4 regions of the Pseudomonas viciae genome follow, and region 3 is predicted to be linked to each of the others. Evidence: predicted binding sites of a transcription regulator. Region 3 holds the regulator's gene; each other region holds the start of a gene.
The links. The regulator sigma-54, encoded in region 3, starts transcription at its own class of promoters, with help from an activator protein. The targets are predictions, from matches to a motif close to ANTGGCATNNANNTTGCTNT.
Positions count from the first base shown of each region.

Region 1 (7,337 bases), 660 kb from region 3:
GTGGAGCGCGAGCGCAATCCGCGGACGCTGGACAAATTCTGATCGACTGATGGTTCAACTGCGCCTGAACCATCGTTATCGCGAGCAAGCTCGCTCCCACAGTTGATTTTCAGCGGATACAGATTTTGTGTCCGGCATAAATCCATTGTGGGAGCGAGCTTGCTCGCGATAGGGCCCTGACAGACACCACAATTTCAAGGCATAAAAAAACGCCCCTGATCTCACAATCAGGGGCGTTTTTTTCAGCCACTAACTAAGTCGAAACTCAGTTACCGCTTTTCTTGGCAGCGCGGGTACGCTCGCTTTCGCCAAGGATTTTCTTACGCAGGCGAATCGACTTCGGCGTCACTTCACACAGTTCGTCTTCTTGTACGAACTCCAGAGCTTGCTCCAGGGTGAACTTGACCGGCGGAACCAGGGCGATGGTTTCGTCTTTGCCCGAAGCACGCATGTTGTCGAGCTTCTTGCCTTTGGTCGGGTTCACGCCCAGGTCGTTGTCGCGGCTGTTCAGGCCGACGATTTGACCTTCGTAGATGTCCTGGCCGTGTTCAACGAACAGCTTGCCACGGGCTTGCAGGGTTTCCAGCGAGTAGGTCAGTGCCTTGCCGGTCGCAACCGATACCAGAACACCGTTCTGACGGCCGGACATGTCGCCGGACTTCATCACGTCGTAACGATCGAAGATCGAAGTCAGGATGCCGCCACCGGAGGTCAGGGTCAGGAACTCGTTACGGAAACCGATCAGGCCACGGGCCGGGATGTTGTACTCAAGGCGCACACGGCCCTTGCCATCCGGAACCATGTTGGTCAGGTCGCCCTTGCGCAGGCCCATTTGCTCCATGATCGCGCCCTGGGATTCTTCCGGCAGGTCGATGGTCACGTTTTCGTACGGTTCGTGCTTGACGCCATCAACCATACGGATGATCACTTCAGGACGACCAACGCCCATTTCGAAGCCTTCGCGACGCATGGTTTCGATCAGTACCGAGAGGTGCAGCTCACCACGGCCGGAAACCTTGAACTTGTCGGCCGAGTCGCCTTCTTCAACGCGCAGGGCAACGTTGTAGAGCAGCTCTTTGTCCAGGCGTTCCTTGATGTTGCGGCTGGTCACGAACTTGCCTTCTTTACCGCAGAATGGCGAGTCGTTGACCTGGAAGGTCATGGAAACGGTTGGCTCGTCGACGGTCAACGGCTTCATCGCTTCGACGTTCATCGGATCGCACAGGGTGTCGGAGATGAACAGTTGCTCGAAGCCGCTGATGCAGACGATGTCGCCGGCTGCTGCTTCTTCAACGTCGATACGGTGCAGACCGTGGTGACCCATCAGCTTGAGGATACGACCGTTACGCTTCTTGCCGTCGGCATCGATAGCCACGACCGGCGTGTTCGGCTTGATGCGACCACGAGCGATACGGCCAACACCGATCACACCCAGGAAGCTGTTGTAGTCCAGTGCCGAGATTTGCATCTGGAACGGACCGTCACGGTCGACTTTCGGCGCCGGTACGTCGTCGACGATCGACTGGTACAGCGGGGTCATGTCTTCAGCCATGGCGGTGTGGTCCAGACCGGCAATACCGTTCAGGGCCGAGGCGTAGACGACTTTGAAGTCCAGCTGTTCTTCGGTAGCACCCAGGTTGTCGAACAGGTCGAAGATCTGGTCCAGAACCCAGTCCGGACGCGCGCCTGGACGGTCAACCTTGTTGATGACCACGATCGGACGCAGGCCGGCTTCGAAAGCCTTCTTGGTCACGAAGCGGGTTTGCGGCATAGGGCCGTCCTGGGCGTCGACCAGCAGCAGCACGGAGTCGACCATCGACATTACGCGCTCTACTTCACCACCGAAGTCGGCGTGGCCCGGGGTGTCCACGATGTTGATGTGGTAGCCGTTCCAGTTGATGGCGGTGTTTTTCGCCAGGATGGTAATACCGCGCTCTTTTTCCTGGTCGTTGGAGTCCATCACGCGCTCGTCGTTGAGCTCGTTGCGCTCCAGGGTGCCGGATTGACGCAAGAGTTTGTCTACCAGGGTGGTTTTACCATGGTCAACGTGAGCAATGATGGCGATGTTGCGTAGATTTTCGATCACTTGTGTATCTCGATCAGAGGATTCGGTGTGCTGACAGGTCGTGGCAGCGATTAACAGTAGAGTCAGGCTTTGCCGTTACAGCTTGTCGGCGGCGTCGGGGGGCCGGTGACGCAAGCCACAGGCAAACAGCCCCGGGCACTTAGCTCGGTCGATAAACGCGCACATTGGCATGCCCCTCACTGAGCAAATGGTGGGCATGCAGGCGACTCATCACGCCTTTGTCGCAATACAGCAGGTACTGGCGAGTAGGGTCCAGTTCCTTGAAACGCGCGTTCACTGCATAGAACGGCATCGTTTGTACCTCGATGCCGGCGATATTCAGCGGGTCGTCTTCAGCGTCGTCCGGGTGACGGATGTCGATGATGATCTGACCGGCCAGCGCTTCGCCGACTTCTTCAATTTGGATGTCCTGGCCCAACTCATCGATTACGCGATCGATTGGCACCAGCCTGGCGTTTTCGAGCGCACGCTCGAGCACCGCCATGTCGAATTCTTTCTCTTCATGCTCCACCCGCCCGCGCTTGGCCGCCGTCTTCGGATTGACCGAGATGACCCCGCAGTACTCCGGCATGTGCCGGGCAAAATCGGCGGTGCCGATCTCGATGGCCGTGTCGATGATGTCCTGCTTGTGGCTGGCGATCAGCGGACGCAAGACCAGCTTCTCGGTCACGCAGTCAATCACCGACAGGTTCGGCAGCGTCTGGCTGGATACCTGGGAGATCGCTTCACCGGTCACCAGCGCATCGATCTGCAGGCGGTCGGCAATTCGTGAAGCGGCGCGCAACATCATACGCTTCAAAATGACGCCCATATGACTGTTATCGACTTTGCCGAGAATCTCGCCCAGGACTTCTTCGAACGGCACACTCACAAATAACACGCGTTGGGAGCTGCCGTACTTCTTCCAGATGAAGTGCGCCACTTCCATTACGCCCAGTTCATGGGCGCGCCCGCCGAGGTTGAAGAAGCAGAAATGGCTCATCAACCCGCGACGCATGATCTGGTAGGCGGCGACCGTGGAGTCGAAGCCGCCGGACATCAGCACCAGGGTCTGCTCCAGCGAACCCAGCGGGTAACCGCCAATGCTGTTGTGCTGGCTGTGGATCACGAACAGCCGCTGGTCGCGAATCTCGATGCGTACTTCTATTTGCGGGTCTTTCAACGAAATACCGGCGGCGCCGCACTGACGACGTAGCTGGCTGCCGACGTATTTCTCCACGTCCATCGAGCTGAACGGGTGTTTGCCGGCACGCTTGCAACGTACCGAAAAGATCTTGCCGGCCAGGGCATCACCATAATGGAGCATGCACTTGGCGAGGATGTCGTCGAAATCCCCCAGTGGATATTCATCGACCTGCAGGAAATGCGCGATGCCCGGCATGCAGCTCAGGCGCTCGGTCATTTCCTTGAGGATCCTGGGTTCGCTGACGCGGGTTTCCAGCTCGAGGTTGTCCCACACGCCGTTCACCACCACGGCCGGGTCCAGGTCTCGGAGCACGGTGCGGATGTTCTTGGCCAACTGGCGGATGAAACGCATCCGTACCGGGCGGCTCTTGATGGTGATCTCGGGGAAGACTTTTACGATTAGTTTCATGAAAACAGCGCGCGAACGGCCAGCCGAAAAAGGGGGGCGCGGATTATAGCGGAAATTGCTCAAGGTTTAACCAGTTAATGTGCAGATGGTTTTGTTCGCACCAAAACAGGTCATTATCGATTGGCAGCGCCACATTGCAGTGCGTTATTGTCTGACAATCTGCGATTTACGCCTTCAAAAGCGTGGATTTGGTGCAAAAAACCCATGCTGGGGCACTGGCATGCAATTTGCTCCCTTGTGAGGCAGGTTGCCTTGGCAGAGTATTCGCGCCGGCATCACCCATATCTAAGGGCACTCCACTACCCGCCCGAAGCCACCCGGAGGACATATGTCGAAGTCGGTTCAACTCATCAAAGATCATGACGTCAAGTGGATTGATCTGCGCTTCACTGACACCAAAGGTACTCAACATCACGTGACCATGCCGGCCCGTGATGCGCTGGACGACGAATTCTTTGAAATCGGAAAAATGTTCGACGGCTCCTCCATCTCTGGCTGGAAAGGCATCGAAGCCTCCGACATGATCCTGATGCCGGACGACGCAACTGCCGTCCTGGACCCGTTCACCGAAGAGCCGACCCTGATCCTGGTCTGCGACATCATCGAACCTTCGACCATGCAAGGCTATGACCGCGACCCACGCGCCATCGCCCACCGTGCCGAGGAATACCTGAAGTCCACCGGTATCGGCGACACCGCTTTCTTCGGCCCTGAGCCTGAGTTCTTCATCTTCGACTCGGTCAAGTTCAAGTCCGACATCTCCGGCTCCATGTTCAAGATCTTCTCCGAACAAGGTTCGTGGATGTCCGACCAGGACGTGGAAGGCGGTAACAAAGGCCACCGCCCTGGTATCAAAGGCGGTTACTTCCCGGTTCCACCGTTCGACTTCGACCACGAAATCCGTACCTCCATGTGCAACGCACTGGAAGAGATGGGCCAGACCGTCGAAGTTCACCACCACGAAGTGGCAACTGCCGGCCAGAACGAAATCGGCGTGAAATTCAACACGCTGGTCAAGAAGGCTGACGAAGTCCAGACCCTGAAGTACTGCGTACACAACGTTGCTGATGCATACGGCCGCACCGCGACCTTCATGCCTAAGCCTCTGTACGGCGACAACGGTTCGGGCATGCACGTGCACATGTCGATCTCCAAAGACGGCAAGAACACCTTCGCAGGCGAAGGCTATGCCGGTCTGTCGGACACCGCCCTGTACTTCATCGGCGGCATCATCAAGCACGGTAAGGCCCTGAACGGCTTCACCAACCCGTCGACCAACTCCTACAAGCGTCTGGTACCAGGCTTCGAAGCACCGGTCATGCTGGCCTACTCGGCTCGTAACCGTTCCGCCTCGATCCGTATTCCTTACGTGAACAGCCCGAAAGCCCGCCGTATCGAAGCTCGCTTCCCGGATCCGGCTGCCAACCCATACCTGGCCTTCGCTGCACTGATGATGGCCGGTCTGGACGGTATCCAGAACAAGATCCACCCTGGCGATGCCGCTGACAAAAACCTGTATGACCTGCCGCCTGAAGAGGCCAAGGAAATCCCACAGGTTTGCGGCAGCCTGAAAGAAGCCCTGGAAGAGCTGGACAAGGGCCGTGCGTTCCTGACCAAGGGCGGCGTATTCAGCGATGACTTCATCGACGCTTACATCGCACTGAAAAGCGAAGAAGAAATCAAGGTTCGCACCTTCGTACACCCACTGGAATATGAGCTGTACTACAGCTGCTGATCCAGTAAGCGCCGCCACGCACGGCGTGAATAAAGAGAGGCCTCCTTCGGGAGGCCTTTTTTATGGGCGCAGGTTACGTGCATGATGACTCGTCGCTCCCCGATAGAAGACGAGACTGCCCATGACTTTGCGCTTCAAACTCTGCCTTGCCCTGTCTGCCGCGCTGCTGGCCTCCACCGCCGAGGCCGCCTCTGCTCCCGCCCCTGAGGCCCTCACCCCGCTGCTTAACGCCATTGGCGAGCGCCTGGCCCTCGCCGACCAAGTGGCACTGAGCAAATGGGACAGCCACAAACCAGTAGAAGACCGTCAGCGCGAGCGTGAAGTCATTGCCGCCGCCGTCGCCCAGGCGCCGGCCTACAAGCTGAGCGGCGAAACCGTGGAAGCGTTTTTCGCTGCCCAGATAGAAGCCAACAAAATGGTGCAGTACATCAATTTGTCCGACTGGGCCCTGGAAGGTAAGGCCCCGGACCTCCCACGCCCGGACCTGGTGGGACAGATCCGCCCGCAACTCGACCGCCTGCAAAAGCGCCTGCTGCAACAACTGGCTGACTTCGCCCCCTACCGCACCGACCCGCAGTGCCCGCAATGGCTGGCCCGGGCCACCCACAACAACAAACAGCACCCGGTGCACCGGCTCGCCCTGATCCGGGCGACTGCTGAGCTGTGTGTCTTCACAAAATCCTAAAGACAACAATCCACCCTGTGGGAGCGAGCTTGCTCGCGATGAGGCCAGCACATCCAACATCCTGGCGACTGACACACCGCCATCGCGAGCAAGCTCGCTCCCACAGGGGATTGAGGGCAACAACTTGGGCCAACCGCGCCACCTGACCTATGCTGCAACCCATCACTTTTCGTTTTCGGTCGATTTTTCATGGGTCGCGGTTTTCCAATCATCCTGTTGCTGCTGTTGGCGCTGCCAGCCGCTGCGCAGATCTACAAGTACACCGACGCTGACGGCAACACCGCCTATAGCAACCAGCCGCCCCAAGGCGTACCGGCCCAGGCGGTGGAATTGCCGCCGCTCAACAGCATCGAACGCCAGCCCCCAACCAGCCCGGACGCGCCCGCGGTGCCCCTAGCCAAGGACGAGCCGCACAATGCCTACGAGGTGCTGGAGCTGACAGACATCCCCACCGAGGAAGCCCTGCGCGCCAATAACGGCACGTTCACCGTTGGCGTCCGGGCTCAACCGCGTCTGCAAAGCCCCCATCTGTTCCGGCTGCTGCTGGATGGCCAACCCTACGGGCAGCCAACCAACGTGCCTCGCCTGCAATTGGTGAATATCGATCGAGGCGAACACAGCCTGGCGGTTCAAGTCATCGCCGGGGACACCCTCGTGCAACAAAGTGACACCGTCACGTTCACCGTACAGCGGGTGCACCAGCCATGATCCGCTGGCTGCTCGCGCTGGGCCTTTTGCTGGCCACGCTGCCGGGAATGGCGCAGGTCTATACCTACATCGACGCCCAAGGCAATCGCGTCTTCACCGACCAGCCGCGCCCCGGCAACGCAAAGAAAGTACAGCTGCCGCCCGGCAATCGGATGTCGCCCCCCTCCGCCAGCGCAGCACCAGCGCCGACAGCGGAAAACCGCCCCGAGCCGCTGTTCCATTATGAAATGCTCCGGCTACTGATCCCGGAACCGGACGCCACGATACGCAGCACCGCCGGAGAGCTGATCGTCAGCGTTACCAGCGAACCCGGACTGAAAAAAGGTCACCGGTACCGCCTGCTGCTCGACGGCCAACCCACGGGCGCACCGGGGCCGAGCCCGGTGTTCGCCTTGAGCGACATCGATCGAGGCACCCATCATCTGGCGGTGGAAATCCTCGATGAGCAAGACCGTATCCTCGAACGCACCGCCAACCAGCCGTTCCACATGCAACGCATGTCCCTGGCGCAGAAGCGCCGTATCAAACC
Region 1 covers NZ_CP035088.1:367,930-375,266, reverse strand. Annotated here, with positions in the region: gene EPZ47_RS01705 (YkgJ family cysteine cluster protein) at 1-42, shown strand, start outside; gene typA (translational GTPase TypA) at 266-2,086, opposite strand; gene thiI (tRNA uracil 4-sulfurtransferase ThiI) at 2,226-3,680, opposite strand; gene glnA (type I glutamate--ammonia ligase) at 4,009-5,415, shown strand; gene EPZ47_RS01680 (chorismate mutase) at 5,537-6,100, shown strand; gene EPZ47_RS01675 (DUF4124 domain-containing protein) at 6,290-6,808, shown strand; gene EPZ47_RS01670 (DUF4124 domain-containing protein) at 6,805-7,337, shown strand, end outside.
Region 1: a site for sigma-54 is predicted at 3,895-3,914, ahead of glnA (type I glutamate--ammonia ligase). Genes of this name have one in related genera too.

Region 2 (7,337 bases), 700 kb from region 3:
CTCAACCTGTTGGTGGAGTACGGGATCAACGTCGCCCGAGGGGAAGTCGGTGGCGAGCACGGCAATGCGATTTATCTGCACTGCCCGAACCTGATCAACATCCAGTTCCAGGCGCTGCGGCCGAAATTCGAAGGCATCGCCGGGGTATTTGGCGTCAAGCGCGTAGGGCTGATGCCCAGCGAGCGTCGGCACATGGAGCTCAATGCGTTGCTCGGCGCCTTGGAGTTTCCGGTGCTGTCTATCGACATGGGTGGCTCTATCGTCGCGGCCAACCGGGCGGCGGCACAATTGCTCGGGGTGCGGGTGGACGAGGTGCCGGGGATTCCGTTGTCCCGGTACGCCGAAGATTTCGATTTGCCGGAACTGGTGCGTGCCAACCAGTCGCGGATCAACGGGCTGCGGGTCAAGGTCAAGGGCGATGTGTTTCTGGCCGACATCGCCCCGTTGCAATCGGAGCACGACGACAGCGAGGCCATGGCCGGCGCCGTACTGACGCTGCACCGGGCCGACCGGGTCGGCGAGCGTATCTATAACGTGCGCAAGCAGGAGCTGCGTGGCTTCGACAGTATTTTCCAGAGCTCCAAAGTGATGGCGGCGGTGGTTCGTGAGGCCCGGCGCATGGCGCCACTGGACGCTCCGTTATTGATAGAAGGTGAAACCGGCACCGGCAAGGAATTGCTGGCCCGCGCCTGTCACCTGGCCAGCCCGCGCGGGCAATCACCGTTGATGGCGCTCAACTGCGCCGGCTTGCCGGAGTCCATGGCCGAGACTGAGCTGTTCGGCTACGGGCCGGGAGCCTTTGAAGGTGCCCGGGCCGAAGGCAAGCTCGGCTTGCTTGAGCTGACCGCGGGAGGGACGCTGTTTCTCGATGGGGTAGGGGAAATGAGTCCGCGCCTGCAAGTGAAATTGCTGCGCTTTCTGCAGGATGGTTGCTTCCGTCGCGTAGGCAGCGATGAAGAGGTGTACCTGGATGTCAGGGTGATCTGCGCGACCCAGGTCGACTTGTCCGAACTCTGCGCCCGGGGTGAATTCCGCCAGGATTTGTACCACCGCCTGAATGTCCTTTCCCTGCACATCCCGCCGTTGCGCGAATGCCTCGATGGCCTGGCGCCTTTGGTGGAGCATTTTCTTGACCAGGCCAGTCGCCAGATTGGCTGTCCGTTGCCGAAGCTGGCCGCAGCGGCGATGGAGCGTCTGAGTCACTATCATTGGCCGGGGAACGTCCGGCAGTTGGAAAACGTGCTGTTCCAGGCCGTTTCCCTGTGCGACGGCGGCACGGTGAAGGCCGAGCACATCCGCTTGCCGGACTACGGCGTGCGCCAGCCCCTTGGTGATTTCTCCCTCGAGGGTGGGTTGGATGAGATCGTCGGGCGTTTCGAGAAAGCTGTGTTGGAGCGGCTTTACTCCGAACACCCCAGCAGTCGGCAATTGGGCAAGCGGTTGGGGGTTTCCCATACCACCATTGCCAATAAGTTGCGCGAGTATGAGGTTGGTAAAATCGAGTCATAGCTATTTATCGATTGTGTTTTTGCTGGCCTCATCGCGAGCAAGCTCGCACAAGGTGATCGATTGCTCACAAATCATGGGAGCACTGGAGATCCAATGTGGGAGCGAGCCTGCTCGCGATGACGACAGTGGCCGTTGCCAAGGTCAAGCGTTGCCGTAAGCGGCACAACACCGCCGGTTTTTCGTCTTCGACACATTTCAAAAATCCCTTCCCCAACCCTCCAACCCTTTGTTTGCCGGCGCGCGGGGCGCCAGAAAAAAGTTGGTCTGCAAATTGCTTATGGCTCAGTAGTACAGCAGTGGGCGGCAAACGTCCGGCATGCAGAGGAACGACAGTGGACAAGTACCTTTATGTGGCAATGACCGGCGCCAGCCAGAACGCACTGGCGCAACGGGCCCATGCCAACAACCTGGCGAACATCTCCACCAATGGTTTTCAGAAAGACCTGGAGCAGGCCCGCTCGATGCCGGTGTTTGGCGACAGCTTTCCGGCGCGGGCATTTGCCATGTCCGAGCGTCCTGCCACTGACTTCACCCCGGGTGCGCTGGTGGAAACCGGTCGTGACCTTGACGTCGCGGTCAGCGGGCCGGGCTGGATGGCCGTGCAGAACCCCGATGGTGGTGAAAGCTACGTGCGCACCGGCAGCCTCAACGTCGACGCCCTGGGCGTGTTGCGGGCCGGCAACGGCATGCCGGTGATGGGCAACGGTGGTCCGATCGCCGTGCCGCCGGAGCAGAAAATCGAAATCGGCCAGGACGGCACCATCAGCATCCGCGCCATGGGCGAAGGTCCGCGTGTGATGGCTGAAGTCGACCGCATCAAGCTGGTCAACCCGGACCTCAAGAACATGACCAAGGGCCTGGACGGTTCGATCCGGACCAAGGACGGCCAGCCGGCGCCCATCGATGGCAACGTGCAGTTGGTGTCCGGGTTCCAGGAAGCGAGCAACGTCAATGCCGTGGATGAGATGACTTCGGTGCTGGCTTTGGCCAAGCAGTTCGAGCTTCACGTCAAGATGATGAACACCGCCAAAGAAGGCGACGAGGCCATGGCCCGGGTCTTGCAGATCTAACCATTAATTACAGCGTCGCGCCGAAAAACAGGCGTACGAGGAGAATCGAATGCTTCCGGCTCTATGGGTTGCCAAAACAGGTTTGTCCGCCCAGGACACCAACCTGACGACCATTTCCAACAACCTGGCGAACGTTTCGACCACGGGCTTCAAACGTGATCGCGCTGAGTTCCAGGACCTGCTGTACCAGGTCAAACGCCAGCCAGGCGCCCAGTCGACCCAGGACAGCGAACTGCCGTCGGGCCTGCAAGTGGGTACCGGTGTGCGTATTGTCGGCACCCAGAAGAACTTCACCGCCGGCAGCCTGCAGACCACCGAGCAGCCGCTGGACATGGCCATCGACGGTCGCGGTTTCTTCCAGATCCTGCAGCCGGACGGCACCACGTCCTACACCCGTGACGGTACGTTCCACCTCGACTCCAACGGCCAGATCGTCAACGCCAGCGGTTTCGCCCTGGAGCCGGCCATCGTCATCCCGAACGATGCCCAGACATTCACCGTAGGCCGTGACGGCACCGTGTCCATCACAGTGGCGGGCAACCCGGCCTCCCAAGTGATCGGCAACCTGCAGACCGCCGACTTCATCAACCCGGCCGGCTTGCAAGCGGTGGGCAACAACCTGTTCCTGGAAACCGCCGCCAGTGGCGCGCCGCAAGTTGGCACGCCGGGCCTGAACGGTTTTGGTACCACGCTGCAGAACACCCTGGAAACGTCCAACGTGAGCACCGTGGAGGAGATGGTCAACATGATCACCACCCAGCGCGCTTACGAGATGAACTCCAAGGTGATCTCCACCGCCGACCAGATGCTCTCGTTCGTTACGCAGAATCTGTAATCACGTCTATAGAGGCGGCCCGGGGTCGCCTGCAACACCAAGAGGTAGGGTCATGAATCGCTTTGTATCTGTTCTGGCACTGAGTGGGATCACCGCGCTCGCGGGCTGTGTCGGGCCAACGCCCAAGCCCAATGACCCGTACTACGCTCCGGTGTTGCCGCGCACGCCGCTGCCGGCCGCCGCCAACAATGGTTCGATCTACCAGGCCGGTTTCGAGCAGAACCTGTACAGCGACCGCAAGGCGTTCCGGGTCGGTGACATCATCACCATCACCCTGAACGAGCGGACCCAGGCCAGCAAGAATGCCAACTCGCAGATCGACAAGACCAGCGACACCAGCGTTGGCCTGACGTCGTTGTTCGGCTCCAGCCTGACCACCAACAACCCGATCGGCAGTAATGACCTGAGCCTCAGCGCCGGTTACAGCGCCGACCGGGCCACCAAGGGCGATAGTCAGTCAGGCCAGAGCAACAGCCTGACCGGTTCGATCACCGTGACCGTCGCCGACGTGTTGCCCAACGGCATCATTGCCGTGCGGGGCGAGAAGTGGCTGACCCTCAATACCGGCGACGAACTGGTGCGCATCGCCGGCATGGTCCGGGCCGATGACATCTCCACCGACAACACTGTTCCGTCAACCCGTGTGGCCGATGCTCGCATCACTTACTCGGGTACCGGTGCCTTCGCCGATGCGAGTCAGCCGGGCTGGTTCGACCGTTTCTTCCTCAGCCCGAAGTTCCCTTTCTAGGTGGCCCAGTTGAATCTTAAACAGCTGTTGATCGGTGCCCTGGTGATGTCGGCAGCCTTTAGCGCTCAAGCCGAGCGTCTGAAGGATATCGCCAGCATTTCCGGCGTGCGTTCCAACCAGTTGATCGGCTACGGTCTGGTCGTGGGCCTGAACGGCACCGGTGACCAGACCACCCAGACCCCGTTCACCCTGCAGACCTTCAACAACATGTTGTCGCAGTTCGGCATCAAGGTGCCGGCAGGTTCGGGCAACGTACAGTTGAAGAACGTCGCAGCGGTGTCGATCAGTGCCGATCTGCCGGCGTTCGCCAAGCCTGGCCAACAGGTGGATATCACCGTTTCGTCCATCGGTAACTCCAAGAGTCTGCGCGGTGGCACCCTGCTGCTGACGCCGCTCAAGGGGATCGACGGCAACGTGTACGCCATCGCCCAGGGTAACCTGGTGGTGGGTGGTTTCGATGCTGAGGGGCGCGACGGCTCGAAGATCACCGTCAACGTTCCGTCGGCTGGTCGCATCCCTGGCGGTGCGTCGGTGGAGCGTGCGGTGCCGAGCGGTTTCAACCAGGGCAACAGCTTGACCCTGAACCTCAACCGCTCCGATTTCACCACGGCCAAGCGCATCGTCGACAAGATCAACGACATGCTTGGCCCAGGTGTGGCCCAGGCCATCGACGGCGGCTCGATTCGTGTCACCGCGCCCCTGGATCCGAGCCAGCGGGTCGACTATCTGTCGATCCTGGAGAACCTCGAAGTCGATCCGGGCCAGGCCGTGGCCAAAGTCATCATCAACTCGCGCACCGGCACCATCGTGATCGGCCAGAACGTCAAGGTTTCTCCAGCCGCCGTGACCCACGGCAGCCTGACCGTGACCATCACCGAAGACCCGATCGTCAGCCAGCCAGGTCCGTTGTCCAACGGCCAGACCGCCGTGGTCCCCCGTTCGCGGGTCAATGCCGAGCAAGAAGCCAAGCCGATGTTCAAGTTCGGCCCGGGCACTACCCTGGATGAAATCGTCCGTGCGGTGAACCAGGTCGGCGCGGCGCCGGGCGACTTGATGGCGATCCTCGAAGCCTTGAAGCAGGCCGGCGCGTTGCAAGCCGACCTGATCGTGATTTGAGGACCGGGCCATGGATATGCGCAAGGGCGCTTTGATCAGCGGGGACTCGGGGTCCTACTCGGACCTCAATCGCCTGAACCAGCTCAAGGTCGGCGACAAGAACAGCGACGGCAACCTGCGCAAAGTGGCACAGGAATTCGAGTCGCTGTTTATCGGTGAGATGCTCAAGTCCATGCGTGCGGCCACCGAGTCGATGGGCAAGGATAATCCGCTCAATACCGCTGAAGCCAAGCAGTACCAGGAAATGTACGACCAGCAGTTGGCCGTTTCGATGTCCCGCGAGGGCGGTGGTATCGGCCTGGCCGATGTGCTGCTGCGTCAGATGTCCAAGAACAAACCGCTGGCGCCAGGCGAGGCGGCAGGCTTGTCGGCTGCCAAGCAACAAGAGGCGCAGGACAAGGTCGCCAAGGCGGCGGTGCCCACGCCAGTGGCGGCCGGCACGCTGCCCGACGGACCTCTTTCGCGCTCCAACGGCCAGCGTCCGTTGTGGGCTTCCCGAGCCGTGAACGCGCCGCAAGGGGCGGGCGAGGGGACTCACCGCAACGACATGGAGTTGATCAACCAGCGCCGCCTGGCCTTGCCACCGAAACTGGCGGACCGCCTGCTCGCCGGCCTGGTGCCTTCGGCCGCGACCAGTGCCGATGTGCCTGCGCAGAACGTCTTGCCGGATCGCGTCATCACCGCCGCCAAGCCTGCCACCGGCGAACTGGCCAACGGCGACTGGCTGGCCGCGCTCAAGGCCTCCGAGCCGAGCGGCGGGATGCAGGTTTATGGTCGTTCCGTGGCACAACCGCCCCTGGCACCGGCGCGCAAAGCCTTCCGCGATGCCGACGAATTCGTCAATGCCATGTTGCCGATGGCCAAGGAAGCGGCGGACCGCATTGGGGTCGACCCACGTTACCTGGTGGCCCAGGCCGCCCTGGAAACCGGTTGGGGCAAATCGGTCATGCGCCAACCTGATGGCAGCAGCAGCCACAACCTGTTCGGCATCAAGGCCAGCCAGAACTGGAAGGGCGATTCGGCCCGGGCGATCACCAGCGAATTCCGCAATGGCGAGATGGTCAAGGAGACGGCCGAGTTCCGTTCATACGCCTCGTATCGCGACAGTTTCCATGACTTGGTCAATCTGCTGCAAAGCAACAGTCGCTATCAAGATGTGCTGAAGTCGGCCGATAAACCCGAACAGTTTGTGCGCGAGTTGCAAAAGGCCGGTTACGCCACCGACCCTAACTACGCCAGTAAGATTTCGAACATAGCCCGGCAGATGACGAGTTACCAAAACTACGCTTCGGCTGGCGCCACCACGACTTTATAAGGTCTGAACCATGAGTTTGCTCAATATCGGGATGTCGGGGCTGTCTGCAAGCCAGTCCTCGTTGATGACCACCGGTAACAACATTGCCAACGTCGATACCGCCGGTTATTCGCGTCAGCAGACCGTGCAGACTACCAAGGCATCCAATCAATACGGCAATGTGTTCATCGGCACCGGCACGACCCTGGCCGATGTGCGGCGGGTGTACAGCTCGTACCTCGATGCACAGCTGCGCACCTCCACGTCGCTGGACAATGACGCGCAGATTTACCTGGGACAGGCCTCGCAGGTGGACAAATTGCTGTCCGACAGCGGCACCGGCGTTACCAAGACGCTGCAGTCATTTTTTGCGTCTTTGCAGACGTTGGCGGGCAACTCCAACGACGCCGCTGCGCGTCAAGCGTTGTTGACCAATGCCCAGGGATTGAGTGGCCGCTTCAATGCCATCTCCCAGCAGCTGACTCAGCAAGGCTCATACATCAACGACCAGTTGGGTTCGATGGCCGAACAGGTCAATAAACTGGCCACGACTGTTGCGGCCTACAACCAGAAAATCAGCGAGGCCACAGGTTCGGGGACGGGTGGCATGCCCAACGATTTGCTGGACCAGCGCAACGAGGCTGTTCGCCAGCTGTCTGCGCTGGTGGGCACGCAGGTCACCGAAACCGACGGCAGGATGGATATCTACCTGGGCAGCGGCCAGCCGCTGGTCATCGGCAATACCGCCAATACGTTGCAAGTATC
Region 2 covers NZ_CP035088.1:1,725,485-1,732,821, forward strand. Annotated here, with positions in the region: gene EPZ47_RS07915 (sigma-54-dependent transcriptional regulator) at 1-1,509, shown strand, start outside; gene EPZ47_RS07920 (flagellar basal body rod protein FlgF) at 1,842-2,579, shown strand; gene flgG (flagellar basal-body rod protein FlgG) at 2,629-3,414, shown strand; gene flgH (flagellar basal body L-ring protein FlgH) at 3,467-4,162, shown strand; gene EPZ47_RS07935 (flagellar basal body P-ring protein FlgI) at 4,208-5,278, shown strand; gene flgJ (flagellar assembly peptidoglycan hydrolase FlgJ) at 5,289-6,593, shown strand; gene flgK (flagellar hook-associated protein FlgK) at 6,604-7,337, shown strand, end outside.
Region 2: a site for sigma-54 is predicted at 1,768-1,787, ahead of EPZ47_RS07920 (flagellar basal body rod protein FlgF). Genes of this name have one in related genera too.

Region 3 (7,337 bases):
AAGATTCTGGCCATTGACCCAGACTTCGCCGGCACTGGGACGCAGCTGTGCGCCCATCAGACGCAACAGCGTGGTCTTGCCACACCCGGAAGGCCCCATGATGCCGGTCACCTTGCCGCGCGGAATGCGAATATCGATGTCATTGAAAATGCTGCGCGTCCCTCGCTTGAAGGACAGTCCCTTCAGCTCGACCGCGTAGGCGTTGTCGGCACTCATCTAAACTCCTTGCGATGCAGCCTCACATTCGAATGCCCTGGCCAGCCGACAAACGCCGGGACCGCCGGGCATGCGAACCGGCGGCGAACTATATCACTGCAACAGCGAAGCGCCCAAGGCCCAAGCCCCGCCCGTTAAGCCTGGATTAAGCTAAAAGGTCACATGCTGAGTCGAACCTTGAGCACCGTTCGAACAAAGCATGACGAACTAACGTGAGGGAATTGTTCATTACCGCTATAATCGCCGCCTTTTCATCGGGCTATACGATTTCTGACATGAGCCAATCCAGCGACCTGATTCAATCGGCACAACGTACCATCCGCCTCGAGCTCGAAGCCGTACAAGGCTTGCTGCCCCATATTGACGCTGATTTCGTACGCGCCTGCGAGATGATTCTGGCCAGCAAGGGCCGCGTGGTCGTGGTCGGCATGGGCAAGTCCGGGCACATCGGCAACAAGATCGCCGCCACCCTGGCCAGCACCGGCACCACGGCATTTTTCGTCCATCCGGCCGAAGCCAGCCACGGCGACATGGGCATGATCACCCGGGATGACGTCATCCTGGCCCTGTCCAACTCCGGCTCCACCAACGAGATCATCACCTTGTTGCCCCTGATCAAACGCCTGGGCATCCAGTTGATCAGTGTTACCGGCAACCCGGATTCGCCGCTGGCCAAGGCCGCTGAAGTAAACCTCAACGTCCATGTCGAGCACGAAGCCTGCCCGTTGAACCTGGCGCCAACCTCCTCCACTACCGCAGCCCTGGTCATGGGCGATGCCCTGGCCGTCGCCCTGCTGGAAGCCCGGGGGTTCACCGCTGAGGACTTTGCCTTCTCCCATCCCGGTGGAGCCCTGGGCCGCCGCCTGCTGCTGAAAGTCGAAAACGTGATGCACTCAGGCCAGGAGTTGCCGCAGGTACTGCGTGGCACGCTGCTCAAGGACGCACTCCTAGAGATGACCCGCAAGGGACTGGGCATGACGGTAGTGCTCGAAGCCGACGGCACGCTTGCCGGGATCTTTACCGACGGCGACCTGCGTCGCACCCTGGACCGCACCATCGACATCCATAGCGCGACCATCGAGCAAGTCATGACGGCCCACGGCAAGACAGCCCGTGCCGAGATGCTCGCCGCCGAGGCCTTGAAAATCATGGAAGACCACAAGATCAGCGCCCTGGTGGTGGTCGACGACGAAGACCGCCCGGTGGGCGCCCTGAATATGCACGACTTGCTGCGTGCGGGAGTCATGTAAATGAACACAGACCTGTTGCAACGGGGCAAAGCCATCAAGCTGGCGGTGTTCGATGTGGACGGCGTTCTGACCGACGGTCGCCTGTACTTCCTCGAAGATGGCAGCGAGTTCAAGACCTTCAATACCCTCGACGGCCAGGGCATCAAGATGCTGATGGCCGCCGGCGTACAGACCGCTATCATCAGCGGCCGCAAGACCCCGGTGGTCGAGCGGCGCGCGAAGAACCTCGGTATTCCACACCTTTATCAGGGTCGCGAAGACAAACTGGTGGTACTGGACGAACTTTTGGGCCAACTCAACCTAAGCTATGAACAGGTCGCCTACCTCGGTGACGACTTGCCAGACCTGCCAGTGATTCGCCGGGTAGGCCTGGGCATGGCGGTCGCCAACGCCGCGGCTTTCGTACGCGAGCACGCCCACGGCATTACCACGGCACGCGGCGGCGAAGGCGCGGCCCGTGAATTCTGCGAACTGATCCTGCGCGCCCAGGGCCACCTTGAAGCGGCCAACGCCGCGTACCTGTGAGCCATTTATGCTGAGCAAAAAGATTCGCACCGTCGTGGTGTTCGCCAGCATCGCGGCGATTTTCGCGGCGGTGGGTTACTGGAACATCAGCCCGGAACGCTTTCTCGACCAACCGGCGGCCACGGTTGAAGAGAATATCGACTGGTACGCAACCAACACGCATACCCTGCAATACCTGCCCGATGGCAAAGTGCAGTATGAGATGACGTCCGACAAGGTCGACCACGTAAAGGCCACCGATATTACGCTGGTGACCAAACCGGACCTGAACATGTTCCGCGGCACCGAGTTTCCGTGGCATGTGCAGAGCCTGCGCGCCGAAGTCAACTCCGGGGGCACCGAAGTGGAGCTGATCGACTCGGTACGCGTAGCCCGAACCGATGAAAAAAATCGTACGACCATCATTACCAGCAGTCGTATGACCGTGTTCCCACAGCAAGAATATGCGCAGACCGAGCAACCCGTTAGAATCGACGGCGCCGGGGGTGTATCGACCGGCACGGGAATGAAAGCGTATTTGAAGGAAAGCAGGATACACCTGCTATCGAACGTAAGAGGACAGTATGAAGCTCGCTAAAACCCTCCCTATTTTGCTCAGTCTGGGCGCAGCACTGGGAAGCGCGAGCGCCTGGGCCCTTCCCAACGATCGCGATCAACCTATCCGCATCCAGGCCGACGACGCGCAACTGGACGACAAGAATGGTGTCGCCACCTATAAGGGTGACGTGATCATCACCCAGGGCTCGATGAAGGTCACTGGCAACACCGTGACCATCACCCGCACCCCGTCCGGCGATATCGACGTGGTGACCTCGGTGGGCAACCTGGCCTACTTCGAACAACTCCAGACCGCGGGCGACACCAAGCCTGTGCAAGGTTACGGGGTGACCATCCAGTATCACGCATCCCAGGACCGTGTCGTGCTGATCGACCGCGCCAAGGTCGTCGACAAGGACAACAACGTGACCCAAGGCGAGAAAATCGTCTACGACACCAACAAAAAGCTGGCCAGCGCCGGTCGTGCCACGGGCAGTAAAGTCACTGAGTCCCGCCCTCGCATCGACATGGTGATCCAGCCGAAAAAGAAAACCGACGAGCAGAAGGCCCAGTAATGGCAACTCTGAAAGCTCAGCACCTGGCCAAGAGCTACAAGAGCCGCCAAGTCGTGCGTGATGTCAGCCTGTCCATCGACAGCGGCCAGATCGTCGGCCTGCTCGGCCCTAACGGCGCGGGCAAGACCACCTGCTTCTACATGATCGTCGGCCTGGTCCAGGCCGACCAGGGCCGTGTGCTGATCGACGACCTGGACGTCAGCCACCAGCCCATGCACGGTCGGGCAAAGGCTGGCATCGGCTATCTGCCACAGGAAGCATCGATCTTCCGCAAGCTGTCGGTAGCCGACAACATCATGGCCATCCTCGAGACCCGCAAGGAACTCGACAAGGCCGGCCGTCGCCAGGAGCTGGAAAGCCTTTTACAGGAGTTCCACATCAGCCACATTCGCGACAACCTGGGCATGAGCCTGTCCGGTGGCGAACGGCGCCGCGTGGAAATCGCCCGCGCCCTGGCCACCTCGCCGAAATTCATCCTGCTCGACGAACCGTTCGCCGGCGTGGACCCGATTTCGGTGGGCGACATCAAGCAGATCATCCACCACCTCAAGGCCAAGGGGATCGGCGTGCTGATCACCGACCACAACGTGCGTGAAACGCTGGATATCTGCGAAACCGCCTACATCGTCAATGACGGCCAGTTGATCGCCGAAGGCGACTCCGCAGCCATCCTGGCCAACGACCTGGTCAAGGAAGTGTATCTGGGCCATGAGTTCCGCCTGTAAGCAAAGAGTCTGGCGAAGCGCCTGGGCGTCGTTTAATTTTATTACGGCGACGCCCTAGGCAAACACTCCAGTTTCAGGCATATAATTTGCTTAAGTTTGGCGCTTCGGCGCCCTTGTAGTGGATGGCGCATGTGCGCCGGCGAATAAGGTGTTAAGCCCCTGCCATGAAACCATCGCTAGTCTTGAGAATGGGCCAGCAGCTGACGATGACACCGCAGCTGCAACAGGCCATCCGCCTGCTCCAATTGTCGACCCTGGACCTGCAACAGGAAATCCAGGAGGCCTTGGAGTCCAATCCGATGCTCGAGCGCCAGGAAGAAGGCGACGACTTCGATAACGCCGACCCGCTGGCCGACAACGCCGAACAGAAAACCAACACCGAAATCCCGGAACCGTCCTACCAGGAAGCCGCCCCGACGGTGGATAACCTCGAGGATGGCGAATGGAACGAACGCATCCCCAACGACCTGCCCGTGGACACAGCCTGGGAAGACGTCTACCAGACCAGCGCCAGCAACCTGCCAAGCAGTGACGACGACGAGTGGGACTTCACCACCCGTACCTCTGCCGGCGAGAGCCTGCAAAGCCACCTGCTGTGGCAGCTGAACCTTGCGCCGATGTCCGACACCGATCGCCTGATCGCCGTGACCCTGATCGACTGCATCAACAACCAGGGCTACCTGGACGAGACCCTCGAGGAAATCCTCGAAGCCTTCGACCCCGAACTGGATATCGAGCTGGACGAAATCGAAGCCGTCCTGCACCGCATCCAGCAATTCGAACCGGCCGGTATCGGTGCCCGCAACCTGGGTGAATGCCTGCTGCTGCAGCTGCGCCAACTGCCCGCCAAGACACCTTGGCTGACCGAAGCCAAGCGACTGGTCACCGACTACATCGACCTGTTGGGCGGTCGCGACTACAGCCAGCTGATGCGCCGCATGAAGCTCAAGGAAGATGAACTGCGCCAGGTCATCGAACTGGTCCAGAGCCTCAACCCGCGCCCGGGCTCGCAAATTGAGTCCACCGAACCCGAATACGTAGTCCCGGACGTGATCGTGCGCAAGCACAACGACCGCTGGCTGGTGGAGCTCAACCAGGAATCGGTGCCCAAGCTGCGGGTCAATGCCCAATACGCCGGCTTCGTCAGGCGCGCCGACACCAGCGCCGACAACACCTTCATGCGCAACCAGTTGCAGGAAGCGCGCTGGTTCATCAAGAGCCTGCAAAGCCGCAACGAAACCCTGATGAAAGTCGCCACCCAGATCGTCGAGCACCAGCGCGGTTTCCTGGAGTACGGCGACGAAGCGATGAAGCCGTTGGTCCTGCATGACATCGCCGAGGCGGTAGGCATGCACGAGTCGACGATTTCCCGGGTAACCACCCAGAAATTCATGCATACCCCCCGGGGTATCTATGAATTGAAATATTTTTTCTCCAGCCACGTCAGCACCTCCGAAGGCGGCGAATGCTCATCCACGGCCATCCGCGCGATCATCAAAAAACTGGTGGCTGCGGAAAATCAGAAAAAGCCGTTGAGTGACAGCAAGATCGCTGGTTTACTGGAGGCACAAGGCATTCAGGTGGCCCGCCGTACCGTCGCCAAATACCGCGAATCCCTCGGGATCGCACCTTCGAGCGAACGCAAGCGGTTGATGTAAAGGGCCACGCCACAGCGTTCCAGTGGCAGGCATTTCTGCCTGCCGCTTTATGCACTGGCAACGAAGGAGAAGCTGTATGCAAGTCAACATCAGTGGACACCAACTGGAAGTGACCGAACCTCTGCGCACCTACATCGGCGAAAAACTCGAACGATTGGAGAGGCATTTCGACAAGATCACCAACGTGCAAGTGACGATGAACGTCGAAAAGCTGCTGCAGAAAATCGAAGCCACGCTGCATATCCCCGGCGGAGAAGTGGTTGCCAACGCGGAGCATTCAGACATGTATGCCGCAATTGACCTGCTGACCGACAAGCTGGATCGCCAACTTAAAAAGCATAAGGAAAAGACCCAGAGCCTCCTCCAGGGCGCAACCGGTCGTTAACCCCCCCAATCCATGATCCGACTAGAATCCATCCTGACCCCCGGCCGTTCCTTGGTGAACGCGCCGGGTGGCAGTAAAAAGAAAGCCCTCGAACAAATCGCCAACCTGATCCACCGCGAAGTGCCGGATCTGGAAATGCAGGACGTCTTCGAGGCCCTGGTTGCCCGTGAAAAACTCGGTTCTACCGGTTTTGGCAACGGCATCGCCATTCCCCACTGCCGCCTCAAGGGTTGTAGTGCGCCCATCAGCGCCCTGTTGCACCTTGAAGCCCCCATAGATTTCGACGCCATCGACGGCGCCCCGGTCGACCTGCTGTTTGTACTGCTGGTCCCGGAAGCGGCGACCGATGCGCATCTTGAGCTGCTGCGCCAGATCGCCAGCATGCTGGACCGCAAGGAAGTTCGCGAAAAACTGCGCAGCGCACCGAGCAACGAAGCCTTGTATCAGGTTGTCCTGGACGAGCAGAACGGTCATTAAACATGCGCATGATCATCGTCAGTGGCCGCTCCGGCTCCGGTAAAAGCACGGCGCTCAATGTCCTTGAGGACAGCGGCTACTATTGCATCGACAACCTGCCGGCCGGCCTGCTGCCAGAGCTGGCCGAGCGTGCATTGATCCACACCGAACTGGCGCAGCCACTGGTGGCGGTGTCCATTGATGCACGCAACCTGCCGAGCCATCTGTCGCGCTTTCCTGAACTGCTCGAGGAAGTGCGCAGCCGGCATATCCAGTGCGATGTGCTGTACCTGGATGCCGATGAAGAGACGTTGCTCAAGCGTTTTTCCGAGACCCGCCGACGCCACCCGCTGAGCAACGCCAGCCGTTCCCTGGCCGAAGCCATCCAAGACGAAAGCCAACTGCTGAGCCCGATCGCCGACTTGGCGGACCTGAAGGTCAACACCACGCACCTGAACCTGTATCAGCTACGCGACACCATCAAGTTGCGCCTGCTGAACCAGCCGGAGCCAGGCACGGCGTTCCTGGTGGAGTCGTTTGGCTTCAAGCGTGGCATGCCGGTAGACGCCGACCTGGTGTTCGACGTGCGCTGCCTGCCCAACCCTTACTGGAAACCGGAATTGCGTGAGCAGTCCGGGCTTGACCAGCCAGTGGTCGACTACCTGGCCGCCCAGCCGGATGTCGAGGAAATGTTCCAGGATATCTCCACCTACCTGCTCAAATGGCTGCCCCGCTTTGCCGCGAGCAACCGTGCCTACGTCACGATCGCCATCGGCTGCACCGGTGGCCATCACCGCTCTGTCTACCTGACCGAACGCCTGGGTCAGCTCCTGCAACAGTCCCTGAAGAACGTCCAGGTTCGCCACCGCGACCTCAGCTAAAGGATTCACATCGCGATGCCTGCTCTGGAAATCGAAATCATCAACAAGCTGGGATTGCATGCCCGCGCGTCGGCCAAGTTCGTTGGGATTGCTGGCCAATTCAAGGACACCACCATCCGGGTCGGGCGC
Region 3 covers NZ_CP035088.1:1,028,839-1,036,175, reverse strand. Annotated here, with positions in the region: gene EPZ47_RS04530 (ATP-binding cassette domain-containing protein) at 1-216, opposite strand, end outside; gene EPZ47_RS04525 (KpsF/GutQ family sugar-phosphate isomerase) at 492-1,466, shown strand; gene EPZ47_RS04520 (KdsC family phosphatase) at 1,467-1,991, shown strand; gene lptC (LPS export ABC transporter periplasmic protein LptC) at 1,999-2,568, shown strand; gene lptA (lipopolysaccharide transport periplasmic protein LptA) at 2,555-3,103, shown strand; gene lptB (LPS export ABC transporter ATP-binding protein) at 3,103-3,828, shown strand; gene EPZ47_RS04500 (RNA polymerase factor sigma-54) at 3,993-5,486, shown strand; gene hpf (ribosome hibernation-promoting factor, HPF/YfiA family) at 5,563-5,871, shown strand; gene ptsN (PTS IIA-like nitrogen regulatory protein PtsN) at 5,884-6,348, shown strand; gene rapZ (RNase adapter RapZ) at 6,351-7,208, shown strand; gene EPZ47_RS04480 (HPr family phosphocarrier protein) at 7,224-7,337, shown strand, end outside.

Region 4 (7,337 bases), 3.1 Mb from region 3:
AGCAAATCCGCCCATGAGGTTGCCAAGACTCCATTACCAGCGGCCAAGCTGGATTTGAGCTTGCCCCATGACATGGTCGAGGAACTGCAACCGCCGGGTAAGGTGCAGTCAGCTAAAAACCAGCCACTGTTGCCGTCCATGTTCGGGGAGAAACCCGGACCGTTCCAACTCAATGGGCGTTTGCTGAGCAATGAGATGCAACTGCCGCTGCGCAATCAGGAGCGCAATGAAGTGGAAGGCGCGGCACTGGAGTTCGAATTCAAGCAGTGAACCTTGCCATGCATGCAGCTCGTCGCTGACCGTTCGGTCATCTCGCCGTGGGCGAAAAAACCTGCGGACTTTAATTTTAAACGAGTGTTTTAGCCGTTACTCTGTGCGCTGTTACCAACCATTACCTGTCGTGAGGATGTTGTCGTCATGAAATGCCGTGAAGGCTGTGGCGCCTGCTGCATCGCCCCGTCCATCAGTTCCCCGATCCCTGGCATGCCCCAAGGCAAACCGGCGGGAGAACGCTGCGCGCAGTTGTCGGTCGACAATCTGTGCCGGATCTTCGGCCAGCCGGAACGCCCCGCGGTGTGCTCGGCGTTCGAGGCCGACATCGAGGTCTGTGGCAGCAGCAGCGAAGACGCCATCCGACTGATCGGTTGGTGGGAGCAAGTCACGGCAGCGTAATGGGTCAATGATCAGAACTTGGACAATAAGGAAAAAACTATGGGTTCGCTGCATCGTATGGCTGTGTTGTGTGGCTTGACCGTGTTGTTGGCAACCGCCAGCGCTCAGGCAGAGGACTGGCAGGTCACCAAGGAGAAGGACGGTATCAAGGTATCCCTGAGTGAAGTGGCTGGCTCCAAGTACAAGGCCTACCGCGGCGTGACTGTCATGCAGACCACCATGGCCAAGTTGCGGGCCCTGCAGGAAGATGTCCCGGGTGCCTGCGCCTGGATTCATGAGTGCAAGAGCCAGAAGCTACTCAAGCACGAAGGTGACAAGAGCTGGACCTACACTCAGTTCAATACGCCATGGCCAGTCACTTCCCGAGACTCGGTGCTGGAAGTCACCACCGTCGATGGCGCGGATGGCAGCCTGACCCGCAATCTCAAAGGCGTACCGACCTACGTGCCTGAAGAGAAGGGCTTTGTACGAGTGACCCAGGTCGACGGCTTCTGGAAATTCACCCCCAAGGGCGCGAACCAGGTCGAAGTGACGTACCAGGTCCACACCGAACCCGGTGGCGATGTACCGTCCTGGCTGGCTAACAAGTTCGTGGTGGATGCGCCGTTCAACACCTTGAAAGCGCTGAAGGAGCGCGCCGAAAAGTAATCGGCCATGGTTGCATCAGGAGACCGCCCATGAGGCGGTCTTTTCATGTGTGCCGCCCAACAACCCAGCGGAACGATTGTTCAGCCCTCAATGTCGAGATAGAGGTAAGCCAGGCCCTGAATTGATCGAGGAGACACCGATGCAGAAGTGGGAAATCACTTTCGTGGATGATCACGGCGACACCACTGAAGAACTGTTCGACTGTGACCAGGAGCCCACCATGGAACAGGCCGCACAACTGATTCGCGGACGGCTGTTTCCAGTGGCCAGCGAGTTGGACCTCAATGACCTGGAGGGGCGCACTGAAGACCCGACGGTCAAGAACCTCAAGTCCCAGCACAGCATCGAAATCATCAGCATTACACCGATTTCATGAAAATCGTTGTCTGGCCCCGCTTGGCAGTGGCCACGACTTGCGGCTACTCTGCAAGTGAGATCAGCGAAAGGATCGCTTAGGTCCGGTCTTGTCAGCTACATGCTTGTGTCCCGACGGTAATTTGATGCCGTAACGCCTGCAACTTACGGGTTGCCTGCGCGGGAAGACGGAAAGTCTATCCATCGGTTTTAGGAGGACGTTTCATGAGCACAGCCTATCAAGAAGACATCAGCACCAGTGTGTTGCGCCGCATGAAAGAAGGCGGTTTCGATTTCTCAAAATTCCATCCCATCGAGTTCTACGCCATTTTCCCGGATGAGGAGCGGGCGCGCAGGGCGGCAGGTCAATTTCGGGGCGAATCGCTGAACGCGCAGATCAGTGCACGGGACGACGGGGCTTGGTCATTGGAACTGAGCCGGGTGATGTATGCCACTTACGACGATATCGGAGACTTCGAGCAAGACTTTGAGGCCGTGGTTGAGCCGTTGGGCGGCATCATCGAGGGCTGGGGCGTCAAGCAAGAGATTCGGCGCTTGCAGGCCTGATACTTCACTCACTGCAACCAGAGCAACGGCTGACCTTTGTGTCGGCCGTTTTCATGTCAGCGATCTTACCCCCAGGTTTTGTACCTAACTGTATCCAAGCCAGGCTATGGCGTTTTTCCGTGTCTATGCTCAGGGGAGCGACGGCCCTGCGCCGCAATGAAGCGGGGGCAGCGGGGTGGGGGGATTTGCCGCACTACAAGAGTGCGCAGCCTCTCAGTGGATAATCCAACCCGTTGATCATAAAGCGTTTATGCCGATGGCACGGGCCTTGCGAAGCCTGATGCCAGGGTGACAAGGAGTACGGCATGATCCGCACTGGTTTTGACGAGATGTACGAGGCCGACGGCCAGGTCCGCCCGCATTATCGGGCGTTTGCACGTTGGCTGGCCGAAACGCCAGACGAACTTCTGGCACAACGCAGACGCGAAGCGGACCTGTTGTTTCATCGCGCCGGCATTACGTTCACGCTTTACGGGGACGAGCAGGGCACGGAGCGCCTGATCCCTTTCGACACTATCCCGCGCAGCATTCCCGCCAGCGAATGGCGGGTCGTCGAGCGTGGCTGCATCCAGCGGGTCAAGGCACTGAACATGTTCCTGGCCGACCTCTACCATGAGCAACGAATCATCCGGGCCGGCATCATCCCCGCCGAGCAGGTGCTGGCCAACGAGCAATATCAACTGGCGATGCAAGGGCTGGATCTGCACCGCGACATCTATGCCCACATTTGCGGCGTCGATCTGGTGCGCGACGGCGATGGCACGTACTACGTACTTGAAGACAATCTTCGTACGCCCAGTGGCGTCAGCTACATGCTTGAAGATCGCAAGATGATGATGCGCCTGTTCCCCGAACTGTTTGCCGCCCAGCGCATCGCCCCCATCGACCATTACCCCAACCTGCTGCTCGACACCCTGAAAAGCGCCAGCCCACTGGATGACCCCAGCGTCGTGGTGCTCACGCCGGGGCGCTTCAACAGTGCATTCTTTGAGCACGCGTTCCTGGCCCGGGAGATGGGCGTGGAACTGGTAGAAGGCGCCGACCTGTTCGTGCGCGACGACAAAGTCTTCATGCGCACCACCGACGGGCCGAAAGCGGTGGATGTGATCTACCGTCGCCTTGACGACGCGTTCCTCGATCCACTGGCCTTCAATCCGGATTCGATGCTCGGGGTGCCAGGGCTGTTGTCGTCCTACCGGTCTGGCAACGTGGTGCTGGCCAATGCCATCGGCACGGGCGTGGCGGACGACAAGTCGGTGTACCCGTTCGTCACCGACATGATCAAGTTTTACCTGGACGAAGAGCCGATCCTGAAGAACGTCCCTACATGGCAGTGTCGTAACCCTGCTGAACTTTCCCACGTACTGGCGAATCTTCCAGATCTGGTGGTCAAGGAAACCCAGGGCTCCGGCGGTTACGGAATGCTGGTGGGGCCGGCGGCGACGACGGCGCAGATCGACGCCTTCCGCGAACGCATCAAGGCCAAGCCGCACGCCTACATCGCCCAGCCGACGCTGTCGCTTTCTACGTGTCCGACCTTTGTCGAAAATGGCATTGCCCCTCGCCACATCGACTTGCGGCCGTTTGTCCTGTCTGGCCGGGAAACCCGTGTGGTGCCGGGCGGCCTGACGCGCGTGGCGTTGCGCGAAGGGTCGCTGGTGGTGAACTCGTCCCAGGGCGGTGGCACCAAGGACACCTGGGTGGTCGAGGATTGAGGAGCTGCCATGCTAAGTAGAACCGCCTCGGACCTGTACTGGATGTCGCGTTACCTGGAGCGTGCGGAAAACCTCGCGCGGATGCTCGACGTCAGTTATTCGCTGTCCTTGATGCCCCAGGACGGGCGCGGCGATGGCCTGCACGAATTGGCCATGCCGCTGCTGATCACCGGCACGCTGGATGATTACCGGGAGCGACACGGCGACTTGCACGCCGAACGCCTGTTGCATTTTTTTGCCCTGGACGCGGCCAACCCGGCGAGCATCTACAGCTGCCTCGGTTCCGCGCGCGCCAGTGCCCACGCGGTGCGTGGGCGAATCACCGCCGACATGTGGGAAAACGTCAACGCCACCTGGTTGGAAATTCGCGATATCGCCGAGCAAGGCTTGAGTCGCTACGGCATGAGCCGTTTCTGCGAGTGGATCAAGGAAAGGTCTCACCTGTTTCGAGGCGCAACCTACGGCACCATCATGCGTAACGACGCGTTCAGGTTCATTCGCCTGGGGACCTTTATCGAAAGGGCCGACAACACCCTGCGCTTGCTAGACGCCCGTTACGAGATGGCCGGTGACCAGGCCGACACGGTCAGCGACGGCACGGCCCACGCGTATTACCAGTGGAGCGCCTTGTTGCGGGCCTTGTCTTCCTTCGAGGCCTACACCGAAATCTACCGTGACGCCCCGGGCGCGCGTCATGTGGCTGAACTGTTGCTGCTGCGCGCCGATGTGCCGCGGTCGCTGCGGGCCTGCACCGAAGAAATCGAGCAGATCCTCGCGAGCCTACCAGGCTCCAACGGCCGGCAGGCACAACGCCTGGGCGCGGAAATGGACGCGCGCCTGCGCTACACCGGGATTAACGAAATCCTCGACGGGGGCCTGCATGCCTGGCTCACCGAATTCATCCCATTGGTCCGCGAACTGGGCAACGCCATTCACAGTTCCTACCTGGAGGTCATATGAGACTCTCAATCAGCCACGAAACGGCCTACCACTATGAAGACCAGGTTCGCGCCAGCATCCAGTACCTGCGCCTGACACCCCACGACAGCGAGCGCCAGCATGTGCTGAGCTGGCAGCTTGATCTGCCACGGCCGGTACGTGCGCAGCTGGATCCGTTCGGCAACATCCTTCATGTACTGACCCTGGACGAGCCCCACGAAACGGTCATCATTGGTGCCCGTGGCCAAGTGGACATCGACCCGTTGCGTGAAGCCGAACATGAGAGCCAGTCGGCGCTGCCGTTCCTGCGCTTCACCCGGTTGACCGAAGCGGACGAGGCGCTACGAGCTTTCGCCGCGCAGCAATGCAAGCAGCGCCGCGATCGCACCGCGTTGATCGACCTGATGCACGGGTTGAACCAGCACATGGTCTACACCCCGGGTTCCACTGAAGTCGAGACCAGCGCGGCCCAGGCTTTTGCCAGCCGTAGCGGGGTGTGCCAGGATCACGCCCACGCATTCCTGGCCTGCGCCCGCAGCCTGGGCGTGCCGGCACGGTATGTGTCAGGCTATCTGTTCAGTGAGCAGAGCGAACACCTGGCCAGCCATGCCTGGGCCGAGGCATGGCTCGACGACGCCTGGTACAGCTTCGACGTGACTAACCAATTGGCCCGTCCCGAGCGACACTTGAAACTGGCGGTGGGTCTGGATTACCTGGACGCCTGCCCAGTGCGCGGCATGCGCCGCGGTGGTGGCGGTGAGCAGATGCATGCCAAGGTCGTGACACCGGCCCCGGTGCTTACGGTGCAACGACAATAGCCGCGTGGCGAGCGGGCTTTTGTGGCGAGGGAGCTTGCTCCCGCTCGAGTGCGAAGCGCTCGCAAGCTATTTGAGGGGCTGCTGCGCAGCCCTGTCAGCGGGGCAGCGGGGGCAAGCTCACTGCTTCAAAGGCTGTTTACGCCCCGCCATATGCTTCAGATACCCCACCAACAGATCCAGCTCCGAATCCGGCAGCACCGCCGCCGAGAACCCCGGCATCTTGCCTTGGGGCCAGTGACGCAGGCCCTGCGGGTCGCGGATATAACGCTTGAGGAAATCCCCGGAGAAGTATTCGGTTGGGTTGAAGGGGATGTTCAGGTCAGGGCCGAATTGCGCATCGCCGGCACCGTTGAGGCGATGGCAGGCCAGGCAATTTTTCTGGAACAGCTCAAACCCTTTGTTGATCGGATCGTCCTTGGCCAGGTTGGCTGCGGGCAGCAGGGCTGGGAAGCGTTCAGCCACCGCTGACAGGCGCTTGATGCTCGCCACCGCGTACGGCCATTGTTCGGGGCTGATATGACCCGCCTGCGGGTCGGTCCAAACCAGATAGAAAGGCCCGGCACTGTGTTTGCCTTCACCCAGTGGGGGCCATGGTTTGGCAGGGTCTTCAATGGCCAGCCAGGCCCGGGCGCCACGTTTGTTGAGTAACGGCGCAGCGGGCATTTCGGCGGCGAAACCGTCCAGCGCCACGGCCTGCAGGTGGTCGTCCGACTGCACGCCAGTCAACAGTGCAGTCAGCGGCACGGCGCGATAACTCATCGGTTTCTTGTAGGAAACGTCGTCAGCGATCTGGACCGTCTGGGCTTCAGGATGCTTGAGCAGTTCTTCGGTTTGCCAGGTGCGCGTCTTCGCGCCCAGCTCCAGCACCAGCTGTGCGGCATACAGGGGCGTGCTGAGCAGCAACGCCCCGATCACAATGAGAGCTTTCAAGTGGATCGCCTTCCATGTCGAGGGAGTGCCGTAAAGGTTGGCACAGCCCCTGGGGCTCGAACAATAAACCCGTCACATTTTTTGGCGACACAACATATTGAGAATGCAGATGCCCGCGCGCAGGACTCAGCCGATCACCTTGGTGATATTCGGCACAATCAACAGCAGCGTCGTGGCAAAGAGAATGAGTCCGGCTTGACGAACTTTCGAATGTTTGAACATGGCTGACCCGCCTTTATTGTTATTTCCTGAGGCCAGCCTGCATATCCATGACGGCTGGCGTTGCACTTCCTGTATGACAAGCGCCTCGGCAAAACCCGACGACTGTTCTTGTACAAGGATTACATTAGGGGCCGCAGTCGCCTTGGCTTAGATCCAATTCGTATCAATACTGAATTTATTGCTATTTAAATGGCATGAGGCCCATTGCCATCTTCTTGAAGGCCCTTTGGCTAGACAGCTTGCTCACCTGAATCGGTTAACCCGATAGCTCGCTACCGTTCGTCTGAGCGTGGCCGTCAACGTCATTGAGCACTGTGGTCATTGAATCCTTCGCTGCCGGGCTTATGGTTGGAGGCATCGCATTATCCCCGTGGTTTGAGGATGTCATGACCGAAGCTTTGATTTTCGACGCATTGCGTACGCCTCGCGGCAAGGGCAAGGCCGACGGCGCCTTGCACAGTGTGAAACCGGT
Region 4 covers NZ_CP035088.1:4,660,998-4,668,334, reverse strand. Annotated here, with positions in the region: gene EPZ47_RS20315 (translation initiation factor 2) at 1-270, shown strand, start outside; gene EPZ47_RS20310 (YkgJ family cysteine cluster protein) at 418-672, shown strand; gene EPZ47_RS20305 (START domain-containing protein) at 712-1,320, shown strand; gene EPZ47_RS20300 (hypothetical protein) at 1,460-1,696, shown strand; gene EPZ47_RS20295 (ribonuclease E inhibitor RraB) at 1,900-2,241, shown strand; gene EPZ47_RS20290 (circularly permuted type 2 ATP-grasp protein) at 2,547-3,956, shown strand; gene EPZ47_RS20285 (alpha-E domain-containing protein) at 3,966-4,916, shown strand; gene EPZ47_RS20280 (transglutaminase family protein) at 4,913-5,713, shown strand; gene EPZ47_RS20275 (c-type cytochrome) at 5,831-6,643, opposite strand; gene EPZ47_RS20270 (acetyl-CoA C-acetyltransferase) at 7,252-7,337, shown strand, end outside.
Region 4: a site for sigma-54 is predicted at 2,497-2,516, ahead of EPZ47_RS20290 (circularly permuted type 2 ATP-grasp protein). Genes of this name have one in related genera too.